Regions from separate parts of the Brevibacillus sp. NSP2.1 genome, predicted to be linked through region 1. Evidence: a T-box and tRNA genes for the amino acid it is inferred to sense, from the RefSeq annotation. Region 1 holds a T-box; the other holds one or more tRNA genes.
The links. The T-box of region 1 lies ahead of thrS (threonine--tRNA ligase). A T-box ahead of a tRNA ligase gene usually reads a tRNA of that ligase, here a tRNA-Thr.

Region 1 (7,664 bases):
TCCGCTGAACAGAGCAAACAGATCATCAATGCCGCTCTCGGCGACATCCGCCAGGTGGGCCACGTCTTTGTCGAGGTCATGAGCAGGGTAAACCAGCTCAATCAGGAGATTCATCAGACACAGGACGTCATCCGCATCATTCGGGAAATCGCCGAGCAGACCAACCTGCTCGCGCTGAACGCCAGTATCGAGGCCGCCCGGGCCGGAGAGCAAGGGCGCGGCTTTGCAGTCGTAGCCACTGAGGTGCGCAAGCTGGCCGAGCATACAAAAGAACAGATCAGCCGGATCACAGACAACATGGAGTCGCTGCAACAAGTTTCGAAGCGAGTGACGGAGCAGATGGACAGCACGAGCAAGCTGGTGGAGCGCAGCGTCGGGGAAGCCCAGTTCGCCGATGTCGCCCTGAACAAGATTGTGTCCACCATGCAGGAAATCAGCCAATCCACCTCGCAAATTGCCGCCATGACCGAGGAACAGGCTTCTTCTGTCACGGATATCGCCCACCGCAACTCCACGATTTTTGACCTGAGCACACATTCGCAGCAAATCGCCAAAAACACCGCGCAAATCATTCTCGAACTGAGCCGGAAAATGGATGAGTACCGCAAGACGTTCTTTACGATCAATGTCAAATTGAGCTACAAAGACATCGTGCGCGTGGCCAAAACGGATCATTTGCTGTGGAAATGGAAAATTTACAACATGTTCCTTGGTTTGGAAAACCTGGTCGCCGCAGAAATGGCCTCGCACCATCACTGCCGACTGGGGACGTGGTACTACAGCGACTTGCCGCCGCTTGTGCGCAACAACCCGACCTTCAAAAAGCTGGAGGAGCCGCACAAATTAGTACATTTTTACGCCAAGCAGGCAGTGGAAAAATACCAGGCCGAGGATCTCGCCGGCGCCCAGGAAGCGTACGAGCAGCTTCAACGGGCGTCCCATGAAGTCGTAACACTGCTTACCCGTCTGGAAAATGAGCTGTAGCAGTTGTCGCCACCGTTTTCGCCAAAAACAAAAGGGCCGTTCCCACCGTTCGGGTGAGAACTGCCCTTTTTGCTTTACTTCATTTCGTTGATTTCGGCGCGGATTTTTTCCACGAACTCATCAACGGTCATGGCGCCTTCATCGCCTACTCCCCGTCTGCGTACAGACAGAGTGCCGTCTGTCACTTCTTTTTCCCCGATAACCAGCATGTACGGGATTTTTTGCACTTGCGCTTCACGGATTTTGTAGCCGATTTTTTCGTTGCGCGCATCCAGCTCTACGCGGATGCCAGCTTGTTGCAGCTTTTCTTTGACTTGCTCGGCGTACGGAATGTGCACCTCGCTGATGTTCATCAAGCGCGCCTGGATTGGAGTCAACCAGACAGGGAATGCGCCTGCGTAGTGCTCGATCAGGATGCCGATGAAACGCTCCATGGAGCCGTACATCGCACGGTGCAAGACAACCGGACGATGCTTTTCGTTGTCTTGGCCCACGTAAGTCAGGTCGAACTTCTCCGGCATTTGGAAGTCGAGCTGGATGGTTCCGCATTGGTGACGGCGTTTCAGCGCGTCGGTAATTTGGAAGTCGATCTTCGGTCCGTAGAACGCACCGTCGCCTTCCTTGATTTCATACGGCATTTCCAGTTGCTCCAGCACCTTTTTCAAGGAGCTTTCCGCTGTTTCCCACAGCTCGTCGGAGCCCATGGAATCTTCCGGGCGAGTCGAAAGTGCTACGCTGTATTCAAAGCCGAACACTTTGTAGATTTTGTCGATCAGCTTAATCATGTTTTTGATTTCGCTCTCGATCTGGTCAGGGCGGACGAATACGTGTGCGTCATCCTGGCAGAAGGTGCGAACCCGCAGCATGCCGTTCAGCGCGCCGGAATATTCGTGGCGGTGAACCTGGCCGAACTCGGCATAGCGAATCGGCAAGTCGCGGTAGGAATGCATTGCGTTTTTGTAAATGAGCATGTGTCCTGGGCAGTTCATCGGCTTCAAGGCGTAAGTCGCGTTGTCGACTTCAGAGAAGTACATGTTTTCCTTGTAGTGATCCCAGTGACCGGATTCTTTCCAGAGGCGCTCGTTCATGAGGAACGGCGAGCGCACCTCTGTGTATTGGGCAAGCTGTTGCAGGCGGCGGGAGAACTGCTCCAGCTCGTTGCGGACAGTGAAGCCGTTTGGCAGGTAGAACGGCATGCCAGGCGCTTCCTCGGAGAACATGAACAGCTCCAGCTCTTTGCCCAGTTTGCGGTGGTCGCGCTTTTTCGCCTCTTCGATGAAGTGCAGATATTCGTCCATATCCGCTTTTTTCGGCCAAGCGGTACCGTAGACGCGCTGCAGCACCTGGTTTTCCGCTTTTCCGCGCCAGTATGCACCTGCCACGCTCATCAGCTTGAACGCTTTGATGTAGCCAGTGGACGGCAAGTGCGGGCCGCGACAGAGGTCGAAAAATTCGCCCTGCTCGTACAGGGTGATCGTCGCATCCGCCGGCAAGTCGCGGATCAGTTCCAGCTTCAGATGGTCGTTGAGGTTTTGGAAAATTCTTGTCGCCTCGTCGCGGCTGACGACTCTGCGGCGGATCGGCAAGTCTTCCTTCACGATTTTTTCCATTTCCGCCTCAATCTTGCCCAAGTCTTCTGGCGAGAGCGAGACCGGAATGTCCATGTCGTAGTAGAAGCCGTCTTCGATCACAGGACCGATCCCGAATTTGACTTCGCTGCCGTACAGGCGTCTTACTGCCTGGGCGAGCAAGTGAGCGGTACTGTGACGGTAAACTTCCAAGCCTTCCGGCGAATCGAGGGTCACGATTTCAATTGCTGCGTCATCCTCAAGCGGCGTGTACAGATCCACGACTTTGCCGTCTTTTTTGCCGGCTACTGCTTTTTTCTTCAGGCTCGCGCTGATGGAGCCTGCGATCTCTTCGATGGTGATCCCAGCTTCGTACTGACGGACTGCTCCATCCGGGAACGTTACGTTAATTTGTGCCACCTTGGATTCTTCCTTCCTGTTTGTTGTTTTTGAGAAAATAAAAAACACCCATCCCAGAAGGGACGAGTGTATTCTCGCGGTACCACCCTAATTCAAGTCTGTTTTTACAAAACGGGCCGTGCAAAACGGATGCCCAAACAAACTCCTCATTGACATGGTAACGGTATGGAACCGGCAAGCCGTTAGTAAAAGCGTACGCTTCGTTCCCGGCTGCTACTCGAAGGGGGTAGATCCATATCGTCTCGCAGCAAGCTTCCAGCCAAGGCCCGCCTCTCTAGAGCGATCTCGATATCGTCCATGTCCTTCTCATCGTATTTGTAAGCGATATTCACTCTTGTTGCTGCTAATTATAGTTTAGTCGGATTGTTCCCGTCAAGTACACGTCTTTGCCCAAGGCATAACGAACAGGAATGGCAGGTGATGAGCCTGCTGTCAAAAATGCTGCGGATCGTTTGCACAAGCCCCGGCTTCTCCCCGGCCATGTGCAGAACGATGCTCTCCGGTGCCAGTGTAACCAGCGCGCTGACCAAGTAATCTTCATCGCGGCATTTTTGTTCGTCCATGCTCAGCACGGAATCGAGCTGTTCCAGCCAAAGGCGGTCTCCCTTTTTGTCATAAAGATGGAAAGGTTTGTCCACACTAGGAACAACATGGACCACTTCCTGTTTCACTTCCTGTACGGCGATAAAATAGCGCAGAAGCTCGACAAATTCCTGGTATTGCTTGTCTTCCAAATATTCGTCGATTCCCGATTCGACCAGCTCGAACAGTTCATTCCAATGCTCCTGCAGCCGGAACCTGACGAACCCCAATACGTTGATAGTTCGCTCCTGCTCCAAGTATAAAAAGGCTTTGCGGTAGACGTTTGCCTTTCGAGTCGTGGCGGCCAGCAGTTCGCGTCCGTCCAGCTCGATCTCTCGGCACATGCGCTCAATGTAGGGAAAAATTTCCGGCCATTCTTCTTCCATCTGCTCCGCCGCCAACAGATCGGCAGCCATTTCCTGCATGATCGCCGGCTCTTTGACCTGCGTCACCCACTCCGCCAATGTCAATGCCACAAAAGCTCTCGCCCACTCTATCGTCTGCGCATCGTATTCCTCTTCGCACCAGCTTTGAAAAAGGAACGTGCAGTAGTCGTCCTGTTCCTGCTCCTTGTATGTAATGCGCACCGGGGCAGTATTGACCCGCTCCATCATCTCATTTACGATAACGCGATACGTGCCACTATGCTCAGGGACATTCTCCAGCAAGACGCGAAACGTTTGCATTTTCATCCCCCCAACCGCAATTGTAGTTACAGTATATGTCCCTTTATGGGCGATATACTTTTAAACGATTGGAAACCGGGGATTGGAAGTTGTCCGTGGGGATAGAAAAACACGCTGCCAGATCGTCTGTTCCGCTCTTGCGAAAAGACGATCTGGCAGCGTGTTGCTGAACGTTTTTTCATTTAGTTTTGCATCACAAAATCTCTTTCCGCCATCTCGCCGTCCTTGAACACGCGCAAGATGTCGTACTGGGTGTTGCGCTGCGCCGGGATTTTGCCTGCGCCACGGATCAGTTCGAGAATCTGGTTGGTGTTCACCTTGTAGGTACATGCGGCTGCCGAGACGACGTTTTCTTCCATCATCGTCTGACCGAAATCGTTTGCCCCGTAGGAAAGGGAAAGCTGGCCGTACTCTGGACCCATCGTCACCCAGGAAGCCTGGAGATTTTCGAAGTTGTCCAGCATCAGTCGGCTGATCGCCAGCGTCTTGAGGTATTCCTCCGGCGTGTTGTTCACGGCTTTCATGTTCGTGTTGTCCGGCTGGAACGTCCAGACGATAAACGCCTTGAAGCCGTGCGTCTCGTCCTGTGCTTCGCGAATGCGCATCAGGGATAGCACGCGCTCTTCCATTTCCTCGCCGAAGCCGATGACCATCGTCGCCGTACCTGGCAAGCCGATGCGGTGAGCAGCTTTTTGCGTGTCGATCCACTCTTTCCACGAGCCTTTCAGGCGGGAAATTTTGCGGCGGGTACGGTCGTCGAGAATTTCGCCGCCCGCTCCCGGCAACGAATCCAGCCCTGCGGCCTTCAGTTCCTTGAGCACGTCTTCGACCGTCATGTTGGAAACTTCCGCGATTTTAATCACTTCCGCTACCGACAAGGAGTGCATCGTAATTTGCGGGAAGCGCTGCTTGATCGCGCGCAGCAGGTCGGTGAAATAGTCGATCTTCAGATCCGGGTTGGTCCCGCCCTGCATCAAGATTTCCGTGCCGCCGACGTCAATTGTCTCCTGAATCTTTTGGAAAATAGTCTCTCTGGGCAATACATAGCCTTCGCTTGAACCGGGACGACGGTAAAAGGCGCAAAAGCGGCAATACGTATCGCAAATGTTCGTGTAGTTCACATTTCGGCTGATGACAAACGTGGCAATGGGCTCTGGGTGGTGCTTTTGCATCACCAGATTGGCGTAGTGTCCGATCTTCTCAATTTCATTGCTGGCAAACAGAGCGAGGCCGTCTTCCAGGCCCAGTCGTTCTCCGGCAAGGGCACGTTCCAATATAGCATCGATCATAAGGATCACTCCTCGTACCTTACGTAAATTCCATTCCACATGATATCACAATCGGGACATAACGGCTATAGTTCGGGGTGCTGGCACAAACAGGGCGCGACGATGGTACGACGAAAAACAGCCCCGCCAAAAGCAGGGCTGTCCGTTTCTGTTGCTATAGGTATCATTCATATCCGATCTGCTCATACACTTCCGGTTCCCAATAAATGACGGTTTGCGAAAGTGGCAGATTGGTTTCGCGCGCGCCATTCGGCTGGCCGTTAAAGTAAATGATTTCCGTCACGGCTACCCGATCTCCGCGCACGTCAATTTCTCCCGTCAACTGCAAGCTGGTTCCATCCGGCGCATAAAAAACGACTTTCCCCGATCCCAATGTCTTCATGGGTTCCTCCAATACTGTATGTCCTTCTTTTCTATACTAATGGATATTCTTTCCTATCGTCAATGAAAAAGCGAGGGACTTCTTTACCACCCGCCTCCTCTTCTTCCGGGCCGAATCGCGCAGGACGAATCTCCCCAAAGCGAGAAGACGCCAGGAAAACGTAACCCCCCGGCGTAGAAAAACGTATCCCCTACTGTTGGATCAGCCAATTGGCGGTCTGTGTTTGGACAAAGCGACATATCCTAACTACTGAAATGCGATTTTTTCCTGTATAATGGAAACCCGAGAGGAAACGTCCTAAGGAGATGCTCATGCTCGATCAAATCACACAACTGTTCATGCAATATGGAATATGGGGACTCTTTGGCATGGCATTTTTGGATTCGTTCATCAGTCCGATTCCTCCCTTTTTTATGCAAATTGCGATGAGTCTGCTCGACCCCGGTTCAGCGCTCCGCTTTGCGACCGTGGCCTTTACCGCCTCGATTCTCGGCGCGCCGATCGGCTTTTTGCTCGGCAAATGGCTCGGCAAACCGATTTTGCAAAAGCTGCTTCCGGAAAAATGGGTCGTGGTCGCCACCGAGAAATTCGCCAAAAACGGGGACGCTGCCGTGCTGATCGGCGCTTTTACTCCGATTCCGTTCAAGGTGTTTACCGTGCTGAGCGGCGTGTTCAACTACTCACTGACAAAGCTCATGCTCTTTGCCATCGTCGGCCGGGGCTTGAAATTTTTTCTGATCGGAACCTTGTTTCACCTGTACGGCAAGCATGCCAAAGTGCTGCTGGATGAATACTTGGAGGTCACTCTGCTGGGCGCCGCCGCGCTTGTGGCGATCGGCTGGTTCATCTGGAACAAGCGCCGAAAACGCTATGCCTGAAAAGCTGTCGTGACAACCAAAAACGCCCGGGCGTGCCATGTGCAACTGCCCGGGCGTTTTTTCGCTTGTTTTTTTCAGGTAGCGGAAGCAAAGGCCGTCTGCTGCTGGAGCGCTTCCACCGGGATCGGCTCGCAGTCCAGCAGCTCGCGGAAAAACTGGACGTCCAGCAGTTCGTCGCCTTGAATGCCGCGCTTTGCTTTTGGCGTCAAATGCTTTTGCGCATACAGCTTTGCCAGCACGTATTTGCGCGCGTTGTTGTCTTTGGCCACCTGGTCCTCCGCCTCGCTGACGATGCAGGAGAGCGCGTACAGGTCGATCATGTGGTCGGCGAGCGCCTTCAATTTATATGTCACATAATCAGGCGACTGCCGGAAAAGATAGGAGATATTTTCCTCCAAAACCGCAAGCTCTGCTTGCAATAGCTCGGCAAACGGCTGTGAAAAGGCGTGACGCCAGCCTTCGCTACGGGAGCGCAGCAGCCGGGCGAACACGACATGGCTGTTTTCTTTTTGCATGACGCGCAAAATGTCCAGGGCGAGGATGTTGGACGTGCCCTCCCAGACCGTCAAAACCTGGGCGTCACGCAGCAGGCGCGGCGTAACGTACTCTTCGATAAAACCGTTGCCGCCGTGAATCTCGATCGCCGCATGGGCGGCCTCGACAGCTTCCTCTCCGGTCCGGTATTTCAGCAAAGGAATCAGCAGCCGGGCGAGCGCCATGTCTTCGCGGCTTCCCGAGCCATCCTGCAGGCGGTCGTACACGGCAATCATGTCAAACACCGCGCCAGTGCTCACTTCCGTATCGAGCAGCAGGCTGACCAGCATCTCTCTGACCATCGGATATTGGTCGATCGGGTTTTGGAATGCCCGGCGCTG
Region 2 (7,664 bases), 980 kb from region 1:
ATGAAGGAAAGCTTGCCGGCCTTTACGAAGTACTTCCGGGCAAAAGCAAAGCTGCTCGGACACGAAAACGGCTTGCCGTTCTACGACCTGTTTGCTCCGGTAGGCGAAGCCGACATGCGCTTTACGTATCAGGAAGCGCGCGACTTTATTGTCAAGCACTTTGGTAGCTTTAGCGAAAAGCTGGCGAATTATGCCGCCCGCGCTTTTGACAACCAGTGGATTGACGCCGAGACTCGCGAAGGCAAGCGCGGCGGAGCGTTTTGCTACAACCTGCACATGGTCGGGGAGAGCCGGATCATGGCGAACTACACAGGCAGCTACAACGACGTCAGCACGTTGGCACACGAGCTGGGACACGGCTACCATGGCGAATGTCTCGTGCAGGAAGCGTTCTACAACAGCGATTACCCGATGCCGATCGCGGAAACCGCGTCGATTTTGTGTGAGACGATCATTGCCAAGGCCGCTTTGGCCCAGGCGACCCCAGAGGAAGCCTTTTCCATTCTGGAAAACGACATCTCCGGCGCAAGCCAGGTCATTGTCGATATTTACAGCCGCTACCTGTTTGAAACGGCCGTCTTTGCCCGCCGCGCAGAAGGCTCCCTGTCTGTCAACGAGCTGAAGGAACTGATGCTGCAAGCGCAAAAGGACGCCTACGGAGAGGGGCTTGACCATGCTGTGCTGCACCCGTACATGTGGGTGTGCAAGCCGCATTACTACAGTGCCGATTTCAACTTCTACAACTTCCCGTACGCCTTTGGCTTGCTGTTCGCAAAAGGCTTGTACGCCGAGTACGTGAAGCGCGGCGAAGCGTTTGTCCAGCAGTATGACGAGCTTTTGTCTGTCACAGGCAAAATGAGCATTGCCGATGTGGCCGCGATCATGGACGTCGACGTGCGCTCGGTTGACTTCTGGCGCAACTCGCTTGCGCTGATTGCCAAAGATATTGATACGTTTGTGGAGCTGGCCGCTGCGCGTGCGTAAAGCCCACAGCCCACAGGAAAAAACGTCCGATCGTCATGTCGGGCGTTTTTTTTGCGCATAGCAACGAACCGACCGGGAGAAAGTAAGAAAAAACAAATGAGGTGATTACGTGGTAAACGGATTGCAGTTACTCGACCTACTACGGGAAACAGAGAACAAAATGCTGCATCTACATAGAGCCATAGACAGAGTCAGCAGCGAACCTGATTTCAAAGAGTCGGTCAGCGTTCTCACCGTAGTTGTGCGCGATTACCAGCTTCAGCTCGACAAGATGAAGCAGGCCTTGGGCAAAATCGAAATTGGGGCCAACCAGACACCTCCCCAGGCCGGACACAACACGGAAATTCATTGATCCGAACTCACAGGAAAACAGCCCACAACCTGGTGACAGGTGTGGGCCGTTTTTTCGGGGGATTGCTACTGGAATTCGGCGTAGCGCTTGACGCCGTAGAACGGATACAGCTTGTGCATGTACTCCACCTTGCCGTAGCGAACGTCTTCGCCGTTTGCATGGACGATGGTGCCATTGCCCAAGTAGATCGCTACGTGGGACACGCGTCCTTTTCCGAGCGAATCGTAAAACAGCAGGTCGCCCGGCTGCGCTTGCTCGAGCGGAATGGATACGCCCCCGCGGAATTGATCCTCGGATGTACGCGGAAGTGTAACCCCGAGGCGGCTAAATACGTATGAAGTAAAGCCGCTGCAATCAAATCCGTCCGGTGTGGTTCCTCCGAGCACATACGGAGTTTTGAGCAGTGGTTCAAAGATCGATTCGAGACGGTGCAGGCTTGCGGAATCGACATCGCCTGCGAACGCAACGTCAGGGGCGAGCTTTGGACTCAAGTAAGCGGAGAAGACGTAGGCTTCATCATCTTCGAACTCGATTTTGGTCCACTCGCTGCCAGTCTCGACGACTTCAACCACGTCACCGAACTTCAGCTTGCCTAAAATTCTCGCATCCGTCGACGCTTTTTTGCGCACATTCAGCACGTCTACCGTTACGCGCGCTTTTTCGCCAGCCGTCAGTTCTTCCGGCTCGTTGTTGGCGGAGTCAATCGAGGCGGCTACGACATCGAGAGGGACGTCGGCTGCACCGCCTGTCGACAGGCTGCCTTCAGGCAAGGACAAAGTCTGGCCAATCGACAGTTGATCGCTTTTCAGTTGGTTCACTTGCATGAGCTGGCTGACCGTAGTCTGGTGCTCACGGGCAATTTTGCTCAACGTGTCCCCTGCTGATACTACATACACTCCAGAGGCGGCGTGAGCAGCAGTAGGCAGCAGAGTGAAGAGGGCGAGGGAGGTGAGTAGCTTCGAAGTAAGTTTCATATCATCGTCTCCACCAATCTACTATTTTCTGCATATCTAGATAAAATTCTAGCGGATTTTCAATGGTAAATCTATGAAAAAATGATGTAGAAAAAAAGATTTCAAAAACTATTGCAAAGTTGGTAGAAGACATGCTATATTACAGAAGTGCCCACGAGAGTGAGCAAAAGTTGGAAATAAACCACATGGAGCTGTGGTGAAGTTGGAGTTCACGCCGGTCTGTCACACCGGAGGTCGCGGGTTCGAGTCCCGTCAGCTCCGCCATTCTTCGATACACGAATGGCGAATATTATCTATGCCGGTGTAGCTCAATTGGTAGAGCACCTGACTTGTAATCAGGGGGTTGTGGGTTCGATTCCTATCGCCGGCACCACGTTTTCATTTGCGGTCGTGGCGGAATTGGCAGACGCGCTAGATTCAGGTTCTAGTGGTGGCAACACCGTGGAGGTTCAAGTCCTCTCGACCGCACCATACCAGTAAACGACAGGCTTTTGGGCTGCTTTTTCCGGCAGAACAAAAGCCTTTTTGCTATTCATGATCTGGATTAGGCTGACACTGCTGGCAGCGGCAGGCTTGTCCCGCTTCCAGCTACACGCAAGCGAGCGGCTGCGACTCCGGCCGCCCCGCCGCCTGGGAGACGGGCGTGAGCTTCGTCGAATACCTGGGCCGGGTCCGAATCCGCAAAGGCCAGGAGCTGCTCCAGTTGTCGGACAAAGATTTGCATCTGATTGCGCAGGAAACCGGGTTTGCCAACGATTATTATTTCAGCCGAAAGTTTAAGCAGATTGTGGGCGTTCCGCTGACGGTGTACAGAAAGCAGCCGAAACGAATCGCCGTCCTGATGCCGCACGCCACAGTATGCCTGCTGGCCTGGGGATCGTCCCGGTGTTTGGCGTCGTCGGCTTGTGGATGGAGCCGTGGCTGACTGCTCATTACCGGGAGCGGCTCGACTGCTCAGGTTTCAGGCAAGGGGAGTGGTACAGCGACAAAACCGTCCAGTGGCTCGCGGCGAATCCGCCCGACCTCATCATGGTGTATCGGGAAGAGTACACCGAGAGCTTGTGGGAGATCGCCCCGGTGTTCACGATTCCCGAGGAATGCAGCGATTGGCGGGAGGAACTGCTCGTGCTCGCGGCAGCCGTGGGGCGTCGCGAACAGGCAGAACGCTGGCTCCTGCTGTTTGACGAAAGAGCTTTGGCGGTAAAAAACAAGCTGGTCGTCCAGCGTGCCCGAGGCGAGACGTTTTTGATCGTGAAAATCGTCTCGGGCAAATGCTACGTTTACGGCAACATGACGAGCATGGGCGGGTGTCTGATATACGATGTGCTGGGCTTGCAGCCGCCGACTGCCGTGCAGCGGAACATGATCGAAAAAGGGCTGCTGAACATACACGTCCCGCTGGACGATCTGCCCGATTACTCCGCCGATCACATTTTTTTGTTCCTCTATCATTCGCATTGGCCCGCCGCCGAGTGCGAGGTATTGGAGTCGAGCGTGTGGCGCGGTCTGCCGGCAGTAAAAAACGGCCGCGTGTACGAGCCGGACCCGAATGTTTTTTACGGGTACGATCCTTTGGCGATGGAGAAGCAATTGGACTGGCTGGAGGAAAATGGTCCAGTCACATTTCGGCTGAATTTTCGTCATTTGTCTGCATGGACAAACTTTCTGCCCTCTTGATACGCTTGATTCGATAATAATTCTCATGAATGCGACCGCGACACTTGTTCATCCGAACGGAAAAGAGCTTGCCGTGCTCGGCGACAACTTCGGGCGGGGCGGGGAAGCGATCTACCATGCGATCGGCTTCAAGGCCAATGAGCGGGTGCAGCGTGAAGTGATCGACAGCGGCGCACAGTACCAGGCGATTTCGCTTGAGCTGCTCCAAGAATACGCCGACGCAGACATCGTGTTTCTCTGCTCATGGGACCAAACGACCGAGGAAGAGCTGAAGGCGGTTGTCGATAGCGGAGTGTGGAGGCAGCTTCCGGCTGTCCGGGAGAATCGCGTCATCGTCCTCGATTACAAAACCTTTTTCTACTTTGACCCGATATCCGTCCTCGGCCAGATCGAGGCGTTGGCCGACGTGATCGAGCGGCACAACGGGGCGAAACAGAAGCAGTGAGGTCCGAGGTTTCTGGCACGATGGGGGGGCGGGCCAGTCCTAGAAATTTCTTTGACATGTCTAGTCTTTATGATACAATAGCAAAGGCGATTGAGATTTGAACAGTCGTGATTGTTCCAACATTCGCATTCTCTAACAGATTGCCTGGACGCGTTCCAGGTTTTTTTATATGCTTTTCAGCTTGGAGCGGCATGAATGAAAAGAACCTGGCAAAACTGCCCAGGTTCTTTTTGATTGCGCCTAAAAAGACACGATGATATAATCAGAGCACACGAGTGTACTCAATTTTATGGTTAGTGGTATCTCATTTTACACTTTAATTGTATCACCCGCACAAACACCTGTCAAATGCTTTTTCACAATGGAATGGTTAGGGGAGATCGGAATGAGTGCTTTGGTCCTCGGTTTTCAGGAAATGGAAAAAACAGCGCGGTTGCTCGTTGGCGGCAAAGGGATCAATCTGGGGGAGCTATCGAAAATCCCCGGCATACAAGTCCCGGAAGGATTTTGTGTGACCACAGCGGGCTATCAAAAAGCCATCGAACAAAACGAGACGTATCATGCTTTGCTGGATCGACTGGCGAGGCTGAGCGCAGAAGACCGGGAGCCAATTGGTGAAATCAGCAGGCAGCTTCGGCAAATTATCAGGGAAGCCGAAATTCCCGCCGATGTGGTCGAAGCCGTGACGCACTATCTCTCCCGCTTTGGAGCGGAACACGCTTATGCCGTGCGCTCGAGTGCGACTGCGGAAGATTTGCCGCACGCTTCTTTTGCTGGTCAACAGGACACCTATTTGAACATCATCGGCATAGAAGCCATTTTGCAGCATATGAGCCAATGCTGGGCGTCGCTGTTTACGGATCGCGCGGTCATTTACCGGATGCAAAACGGATTTGACCACCGCCATGTTTCTTTATCCGTCATCGTACAAAGGATGGTTTTCCCTCACGCTTCCGGGATTTTGTTTACCGCCGACCCGATTACAGCCAACCGGAAGCTGCTGTCTATCGACGCCAGTTTTGGACTTGGCGAAGCACTCGTCTCTGGCCTCGTATCCGCCGATTGTTATCGAGTAAAGGACGGGGACATCGTCGACAAAAGGATCGCAACCAAAACGTTGGCGATTTACGGACGAAAAGAAGGCGGGACGCAGACGGAGCAGATCGAGCCTGAGCGGCAAAAGGCGCAAACTCTTACCGACCCGCAAATTTTGCAACTGGCACGCATCGGCAGACAGATCGAAGCTTATTTGGGCTGCCCGCAAGATATCGAATGGTGTTTGGCTGACGATACGTTTTACATTGTCCAGAGCCGTCCGATTACGACTTTGTACCCCATCCCGGAAGCGAACGATCAAGACAATCACGTCTACGTATCGGTGGGCCACCAGCAAATGATGACCGACCCGATGAAGCCTTTGGGCATGTCTGTTTTTCTGTTGACGACGAATGCCCCCATGCACAAAGCCGGTGGCAGGCTGTTTGTCGATGTGACAAAGATGCTCGCTACACCTGACAGCAGGCAAATGCTGATAAATACATTGGGACAATCCGACCCGCTCATAAAAGACGCGCTGCTGACGATCATCGAGCGAGATTTTATCCGATTGTCACCAACAGATGACAAAGAACAGTCCCCCGGCAACAGCAATCCAGATAGGCTGCCCGCCAGTTTGGAAACACCGATCGAAGACGATCCGGCCATCGTCGCTGAGTTGATTGCGCGCAATCAAAACGCGCTCGAACAGGTAAAGCAAACCATCCAAACGAAATCCGGGCCTGATTTGTTTTCCTTTATTCTCGAAGACATCCAGCAGTTAAAGCAGGTGTTATTTGTCCCGAAAAACTTGGGCGTGATTATGGCTGCGCTGAATGCTTCGGCATGGATCAACGAAAAAATGAACGAGTGGCTGGGTGAAAAAAACGTAGCAGACACGCTTTCCCAATCGGTGCCAAACAACATTACGTCGGAAATGGGGCTGGCGCTCCTTGATGTTGCTGATGCGATTCGCCCTTATCCAAAGGTCATTGACTATTTGCAGCACGCACAAGCAGATCACTTTTGGGAGGAACTGCTCAAACTGGATGGCGGACAGGAAGCGCATGACGCGATCCAGGCGTATCTCGAAAAATACGGAATGCGCTGTGCCGGAGAAATTGATCTGACGAGAACGCGTTGGAGTGAAAACCCGCTCACGCTCGTCCCCATGATTTTGGGCAACATCAAAAACTTTGAGCCGAACGCTGGCAAGCGGAAATTTGAGCAAGGGCGACAGGAAGCGCTTAAAAAAGAACAAGAGATCATCGAGCGAGTAAAGCAATTGCCGGACGGGGAACAAAAAGCAAAAGAAACGAAACAAATGATCGACCGCATCCGAAACTTCATCGGTTATCGCGAATATCCCAAATACAGCATCGTGAATCGCTACTTCGTCTATAAGCAAGCTTTGCTGAAAGAAGCCGAACAACTCGTACAAGCGGGTGTTCTTCGCGAAAAAGAAGACGTGTACTATCTCACTTTGGAAGAGTTTCACGAAGTGGTGCGCACGAACAAGCTGGACCAGCAGGTCATCAGCCAACGAAAAGAAGACTACCAATTTTTCGAAAAGCTGACGCCGCCGCGTGTCATCACGTCTGATGGTGAAATCATTGCGGGCAAGTACAAGCGGGAAAGCTTGCCCGCCAATGCGCTTGCAGGTCTTGCTGTTTCTGCCGGAGTGATCGAGGGGCGGGCGCGTGTCATTTTACACATGGAAGAGGCGAACCTGGAAGAAGGGGATATACTGGTCACCTCCTTTACTGACCCGGGCTGGACACCTTTGTTTGTATCGGTCAAAGGTCTGGTCACCGAAGTGGGCGGACTGATGACCCACGGGGCAGTAATCGCGCGTGAATACGGCTTGCCGGCCGTTGTCGGCGTGGAAAACGCCACCCGTCTCATAAAAGACGGGCAACGCATTCGCGTGCACGGAACAGAGGGGTATGTGGAGATTTTGTGATGGCTGAAGCCGTCAAGCTCGCGAGCGAGTCGAGTAGATGAGCGGTTGCCTTTGGTTGCAAGGCAGGACGAGCGATCAAAGAAAGTTTTTCGACCAAGGAAGGTTGAAGAACTTTCTTTTTTTCGCTACAATCAGAATGATGATAATGAATTTCATTTTCAAAAATAAAAGCTTCATGCCTGAAACACCGCAGGCTGTTCCTGACCTGGCGTGAAGCATAGCGCCATTTTGTCC

Region 2: it has a tRNA-Thr gene. The T-box ahead of thrS (threonine--tRNA ligase) is inferred to sense a tRNA for this amino acid. The anticodon was not compared.

The regions. Positions count from the first base shown of each region.
Region 1 is NZ_CP048274.1:4,081,160-4,088,823, forward strand. Features, by position in the region: gene M655_RS19775 (methyl-accepting chemotaxis protein) at 1-984, shown strand, start outside; gene thrS (threonine--tRNA ligase) at 1,059-2,972, opposite strand; T-box leader at 3,028-3,291, opposite strand; gene ytxC (putative sporulation protein YtxC) at 3,320-4,240, opposite strand; gene mqnC (cyclic dehypoxanthinyl futalosine synthase) at 4,423-5,529, opposite strand; gene M655_RS19795 (hypothetical protein) at 5,693-5,911, opposite strand; gene M655_RS19800 (YqaA family protein) at 6,223-6,789, shown strand; gene M655_RS19805 (acyl-CoA dehydrogenase family protein) at 6,864-7,664, opposite strand, start outside.
Region 2 is NZ_CP048274.1:3,101,153-3,108,816, reverse strand. Features, by position in the region: gene M655_RS14935 (M3 family oligoendopeptidase) at 1-984, shown strand, start outside; gene M655_RS14930 (hypothetical protein) at 1,094-1,336, shown strand; gene M655_RS14925 (C40 family peptidase) at 1,402-2,310, opposite strand; tRNA gene M655_RS14920 (tRNA-Asp) at 2,498-2,574, shown strand; tRNA gene M655_RS14915 (tRNA-Thr) at 2,608-2,683, shown strand; tRNA gene M655_RS14910 (tRNA-Leu) at 2,695-2,781, shown strand; gene M655_RS14905 (helix-turn-helix domain-containing protein) at 2,954-3,235, shown strand; gene M655_RS14900 (ABC transporter substrate-binding protein) at 3,196-3,987, shown strand; gene M655_RS14895 (ABC transporter substrate-binding protein) at 4,013-4,432, shown strand; gene ppsA (phosphoenolpyruvate synthase) at 4,818-7,430, shown strand; gene M655_RS14885 (hypothetical protein) at 7,506-7,664, opposite strand, start outside.